2 linked regions of the Alkalinema sp. FACHB-956 genome follow. The protein of the gene in region 2 interacts with the protein of the main gene of each other region in a pairwise test. Links are inferred from orthologs where the notes say so. Each region holds a gene or a part of one and is shown on either strand. Other genes may lie near its edges.

Region 1 (3,492 bases), on a different replicon or contig from region 2:
CCCCCAAGCGATCGTGAAACACAGTCCAGTGAAGCAAGTTCTAACCCAAACCATGGAACCCTCTCACGCAAACATTGATTGACCGATCGATGCTTGGATTGCTAAACGCTCAACAATAATCAAACTAAACAATCATTCAACAATGATCAGGTAGAAGGAAGTCAACTTCCTCCTACCCAATGTCCATGAGGTGTGCGCAAAATGCAGTGCGCTAAAAGTGAGTGTTAACCAGGTCAGTATCAACCGAGTCGTTATCAACCGAGTCAGTATCAACCGGGCTTATAGTAGCGATTTTAAGCTACTACAAAGTTTACCAATTTACCGGGAACAACGATCGTTTTCTTAATCTCTTTGCCCGCAATATGTTTTTGGGCAATGTCAGAATTCTTCGCCAATTCCTCGATTTGTTCCTTGGTGGAAGCCGCCGGAACCGTAATGGTGCCTCGGGTTTTGCCCAGGATTTGAATCACGATCGTCAACTCATCGGCCACCAACGCCTTGGGATCAACGATCGGGAAGCCATGGGTATGGATCGACTGGGCCTGCCCCAAACTAGCCCACAGTTCATCGGCCATGTGGGGCGCAAAGGGCGCTAACAGCAACAGCAACGTTTGCACCCCTTCCGCATAGACCGGAGACGTTTTGCACTTCGCATCATTCAACGCATTGCTCAACTTCATCAGCTCCGACACCGCCGTATTGAACTGATAGTCGTCGGTCAAGTCCTCCGTCACTTCTTTAATGGCAGTGTGAATCGATCGACGCAGATCCTTCTCTTCCTTCGTCAAGCTATCGGGTAACGTCACCGGATCAGCAGAGACCCCCGACTCCGTCACCAACCGCCAAACCCGATTCAAGAAGCGGAACTGACCTTCCACATCCGCATCATCCCACTCCAAATCCTTTTCTGGCGGAGCTTTAAACAGAATAAACATCCGGGCAGTATCCGCCCCGTATTTGCTAATCACATCACCGGGAGCAACGCCATTGTGTTTAGATTTGGACATCTTTTCATACACCACTTCCAACGCTTCCCCCGTTTCCGGATCGGTGGGATTAGCAAAATCAGTGATGTTTTGGGGAATGACGTATTTGTCCGTGCGCGGATTTTTGTAGGTGCGGCCCTGCACCATGCCCTGGGTCAGCAAGCGCTGGAAGGGTTCATCGCAATTTAACAAGTCCCGATCGCCGTTAGGCGCACATGCGTGATCGCGCACCACTTTGGTAAAAAAGCGGGAATACAACAGGTGCAAAATTGCATGTTCAATTCCGCCCACGTATTGATCCACTGGCATCCAACTATTGCCGATCGCCGGATCGAAAACCGCCTCCGCATTCTGGGCATCGGGATAGCGCATGAAATACCAAGAGGAACACATGAAGGTATCCATCGTGTCCGTTTCCCGTTTAGCAGGGGTGCCGCAACTGGGACAGGGGGTATTGACCCAGGACTCCAACTTCGCCAAGGGCGAGCCTTTGCCGGAAAACTCCACATCCTCAGGCAACTGCACGGGCAACTGATCATCGGGAACCGGAACCGCACCACAGTCAGGACAATGGACGATCGGGATGGGACAGCCCCAGTAGCGCTGCCGAGAAATCAACCAATCCCGCAGCCGGTAGTTAGCAGTGCCTTTGCCCTTTTGGTTCGTTTCCAGCCATTGCACGGCGGCCTCCACACTCTGGCCTTTGCCCTTGCCAGCGGTCACCCCATCCAAGGGGCCAGAGTTGACCATGACGCCCTCTCCCGGCCAAGCTTCAGCCATCGTTGCGCCATCCAAGCTTTCGCCCTCCGGCTGCACCACGACTTTTATTTCTAAGCCAAACTTGCGGGCAAACTCGAAGTCCCGTTGGTCATGGGCCGGAACCGCCATGATTGCTCCCGTGCCGTAGTCCATCATGACGTAGTCGGCAATCCAGATGGGCACCTTGGCTCCGTTTACCGGATTGATGGCATAGCTCCCCGTCCAGACCCCGGTTTTTTCCTTGCCTTCGGCGGTGCGATCGATGTCGCTTTTGGCTTCCGCTTCGGCTTGGTAGGCTTTGATCGCGTCGGCTTGGGCGGGTACGGTTAATTTTTCCACCAGGGGATGTTCTGGGGCAATCACCATAAAGGTGGCTCCCCACAGGGTATCGGGGCGAGTCGTGAAGACAACTAAGTCATCGCCCTGCTCGGTTTGGAAGGTGACTTGTGCGCCCGTGGACTTGCCGATCCAGTTGGCCTGCATCAGCCGCACTTTTTCCGGCCAGCCGCCCAGTTGCTCCAAGTCCTGCAACAGTTGCTCGGCATAGTCGGTAATTTTGAAGAACCATTGGCGCAGTTGTTTGCGTTCAACCTTCGCGCCCGATCGCCACGATCGCCCTTCGCTATCCACCTGCTCGTTAGCCAGCACGGTTTGATCGATGGGATCCCAGTTGACGGTAGCTTCCTTTTGGTAGGCCAAACCGGACTGGAAGAATTGCAGGAACAACCATTGTGTCCATTTGTAGTAGTCCGGGGAGCAGGTGGTAACTTCTTTGCTCCAGTCGAAGGAGATCCCCAGACTATCCAACTGTTTGCGCATTTGGGCAATGTTGGAGTACGTCCATTTGGCGGGATGAATCCCCCGTTCGATCGCGGCATTTTCCGCTGGCAACCCAAAGGCATCCCAACCCATGGGATTCAGCACCCGATAGCCCTGCATCCGCTTCAGGCGGGCGATGACATCGACGATCGTATAGACGCGGACGTGGCCCATGTGGAGGTTACCCGAAGGATAGGGAAACATCGACAGTGCGTAGAATTTGGGCTTGCTGCTGTCGGTTGAAGTTTGGTGCAGACCTTGTTCGGCCCATACCTGCTGCCATTTTTCCTCAATCTCAGCGGGACTGTAACGAGACTCCACGGGATTCACTCCTGCAATTGACGCTATGCAAACAACCATTCTAAAAGCTGGACGGCATTCGGGATAAATATTGCCGTTAATCTTGCCCTCTAGATTTTTGGCAATCTGGATAGACCACCCAGTTATACTACATTGTAGTATAAACCCATTCCAGACACCAAGTCATCAAAGTCGCGATCGATCGCTGTTAAATCTGGAGCGATCGCAGTCATACCAAATTGATTTATCAATGCTACAGATCCGATCCCCCCTAGCCCCCCTTAAAAAGGGGGGAATTTAGTCAAATTCTTTCAAAGTCCCCCTTTTTAAGGGGGATTTAGGGGGATCGTCATGGGTTGCAATCACAGGTTGATTTGGTATCACGTATGGTTCACTTGTGATTCACGTAGGATTCACTTGCTGACAGCCTCGCTTCCGGCTGCAAATCAATTCAATTGCGATTATCTGGATGAGGAATCAGACGAATACCAAGCATGACACTAAAAGTTACAAGGAATTACAAGTTACGACGAGCTACAAGTTGCAATCTACAAGTTGCGACCTACAAGTTGCAATGCGTTACAACACTAAAGCACGATACTACAGGCGTTGCCAAAGGTGTTTCCAG
Region 2 (3,253 bases):
ACCCCAGGACTGCGAAGCGATCGCAGTAATCCGATGGAATCCAAGACTTTTCTAAATGGTTCTTTTGTACTATACTACTTTTAGTTCTGTCATTGGACTGTCCCTTACATCTTTGACAGCTTGGATCCGAGACCTCTAGTCTCCTTGCCATAACTCTCTGGATCCGAGCTGTTTTTTAATATCTAGCTAAAAATTTTCTCGGGAATCTGTTTTCAGGAATCCTGGGTGGTTCATCATCAGTGGTTCGTGATCTAGGGTGAGTCGAGGTTTGTGGGGGGTGTGGGTTCCGACCGGGACAAAATTCGCTACACTGGCCACTGTGTTTATTGTGCATTGATTGACCTCTCTATTTTTTAGGACGCGAACGATCGATATGGCTTCTCAGGCAGACCAACAGCGGGTTCATGAGCTTCGTAAATTGCTGCAACGGGCGAGCTATGAGTATTACGTGTTGGATGCGCCGACGATGGAAGATGCGGTGTACGATCGGTTGTATCGCGAATTGGTGGAACTGGAGCAAGCTTATCCGGAATTAGTGACGCCCGATAGCCCGACGCAACGGGTTGGTGAAAAACCGGCGAGTCAGTTCCAATCAGTAAAGCACCATGTGGAACTCTTCAGTTTAGATAATGCATTCAGCAATGCAGATTTAGACGAATGGGAACAGCGTTGGCAACGGGTTGAGGAACCGCAGAAGTATTCCTATGTGTGTGAGTTGAAAATTGATGGCAATGCCATGGCGTTGACCTATCAGGATGGGGTGCTGGTGCGGGGGGCGACGCGGGGCGATGGTGTGACGGGGGAAGAGATCACGCAAAATGTGAAAACGATTCGATCGATTCCGCTGAGATTAAATCTAGAGAACCCGCCCCGGTGGGTGGAGGTGCGGGGGGAAGCGTTTTTGTCCGATCGGGTGTTTGAAGAGATTAATCGCGAACGGGAAAAGGCGGGGGAGGAGTTATTTAAAAATCCCCGTAATGCGACGGCGGGAACGCTGCGGCAGTTAGATCCCAAAATTGTAGCTCAACGTAAGTTAGATTTCTTGGCTTACACATTGCACATTGTGGATGATCGCTTGGTGGAGTATGCGATCGACAATGCTGTGGGTAATGAGCCTGTTAGTACGATCGATGACGCTGGGAGTGATGGTTCCAGTCCCGATCAGGTCGTGCAACTCGATTTGCTATTTGGCTTGGGATTGCCTGCGGAATCTGCCGCCAGCGCTCCGATGGCTGCCCCGTCTCAGTCCCCCTCTACTAGCCAATCCCCGCGATTTCCGCAGCCGAAAACGCAATGGGAATCGTTGGAAATTTTGCAAAGGATGGGCTTTCGGGTTGATCCGAACCATCAACATTGTGCGGATTTGGATGCGGTGAAAGCTTACTGCGATCGCTGGAATGAGGAACGGCGCAATTTGTCTTACATGACCGATGGCGTTGTGATTAAGATTAACGAAATTGATTTACAAGATCGCTTAGGGTTTACGCAAAAGTTTCCCCGTTGGGCGATAGCTTACAAGTATCCTGCGGAGGAAGCGCCGACGGTGCTGGAAAAGGTGACGGTGCAGGTGGGCCGGACGGGGGCGATTACGCCGGTGGCTGAGTTGCGTCCGGTGTTGCTGGCGGGGACGACGGTTTCTCGGGCGACGTTGCACAATGCCGATCGCCTTGCGGAGTTGGATTTGCATGAGGGCGATACGGTGGTGATTCGGAAGGCGGGGGAAATTATTCCGGAGGTGTTGCGGGTGTTGCCGGAGTTGCGGCCTGCGGCGGCGCGGAAGGTGCAAATGCCGACCCATTGCCCGGAGTGTGGTTCTGCGTTGGTACGGCCTGAGGGAGAGGCGGTGACGCGCTGTGTGAATTCTTCCTGTCCGGCGATCGTGCGGGGGTCGTTGATTCACTGGGTGAGTCGGGGGGCGATGGACATCAACAGTGTGGGGGAAAAGTTGGTGGCGCAGTTGTTGGAGGCGGGGTTGGTGCATTCTGTGGCGGATCTGTATGACCTGACGGTGGAGCAGTTGATGGGGCTCGATCGCCTGGGTCAGAAGTCGGCGGAAAAGGTGGTGACGGCGATCGCGGGGTCGAAGGCGCAGCCTTGGGCGCGGGTGCTGTATGGGTTGGGGATTCGGTTGGTGGGGAGTGTGAATGCGCAAACGTTGTCGGAGCAGTTTACGACGGTGGATGCGTTGGCGGCGGCGCTCCCGGAGCAGATGGCTGCGGTTTATGGCATTGGGGATGAGATTGCCCGATCGGTGTATCAATGGTTTCAAATTCCCAGTAATCAACAGTTAGTGGAACAGTTGCGATCGGCGGGTTTGCAATTGGTTGGGGAAGGGAAGGCGCAAGGGGCGATCGTGCAAACGGCAATCACTGGGAAAACGTTTGTGGTGACGGGAACGCTGCCGACTTTGAAACGGGATGAAGCAAAGGATTTGATTCGGAAAGCGGGTGGTAAGGTGACGGATTCTGTGAGTAAGAAGACGGATTATTTGGTAGTGGGTGAGGATGCAGGATCGAAGTTGGAGAAGGCGCGATCTTTGGGGGTTACGACGCTATCGGAAGCGGAATTGCTGGAGTTGTTGGTTTAGTAGTCGATTGTTCAATGCTACAGATGAGATCCCCCCTAGCCCCCCTTAAAAAGGGGGGAATTCAGTCAAATTCTTTCAAAGTTCCCCTTTTTCTTGGCGTAGCCTCTCCGAAGGAGATAGGGGGATTTGGGGGGATCGTTATGGGTCGCAATGAGAAATTGATTGGGTCTCAATCAGTTTTGCTTGGGGGTGGGAGGAGGTAATAAATGATACCTGGCAAATTTTTGAAATACGGATTGACAGGAGCTTTAGTTCTTCGTAGGCTTGTTTTTCATAGCGGCTCCGTGGACATCCTTCTTTGATGAAATGGGTTGGCATGAAGCACGGGGACGCTGGGATCCTGAAAATTTAGGGCACTACCTGGGATTGCGCGAACAACCCCAAGTAGCTATCCCCCTCGCTGGTCGTGCAGCAAGGAGGCTTGTTGAGAATTTTAACATTCGATCGAGCCACTCTTGTTTGTGATGTCAAACGGGGTGGCTCTAAATTTTTGGGCTTTCTTCCGATTCACTACAGGAGAAGCTCACATTATGGCGAAAGGTTCTAGCGATCGGAGCGATCGTTCGGTTGAACATGAGAAACAACGCTTACAGATCCACTTAATCGGTCATCAAGAATTTATTCAGGATACGATTAATCAATTGCATGTTCATCGGATTGCAGACA

The links.
Region 1: the proteins of ligA (region 2) and leuS interact in binary tests that used the Escherichia coli proteins (3 or more experiments, as listed by UniProt). The link is inferred for Alkalinema sp. FACHB-956 from one-to-one orthologs.

Annotation. Positions count from the first base shown.
Region 1 is NZ_JACJRC010000001.1:195,165-198,656, forward strand. What follows is about bases 90-3,258. They hold leuS (leucine--tRNA ligase), read right to left. Parts: upstream 2,886-3,258; coding sequence 294-2,885; downstream 90-293. In the rest of the region: H6G21_RS00835 (hypothetical protein), read right to left, coding at 1-54.
Region 2 is NZ_JACJRC010000021.1:49,257-52,509, forward strand. What follows is about bases 51-2,980. They hold ligA (NAD-dependent DNA ligase LigA), read left to right. Parts: upstream 51-373; coding sequence 374-2,587; downstream 2,588-2,980. Outside these bases: H6G21_RS19105 (hypothetical protein), read left to right, coding at 3,118-3,253. UniProt on the Escherichia coli protein: DNA ligase that catalyzes the formation of phosphodiester linkages between 5'-phosphoryl and 3'-hydroxyl groups in double-stranded DNA using NAD as a coenzyme and as the energy source for the reaction.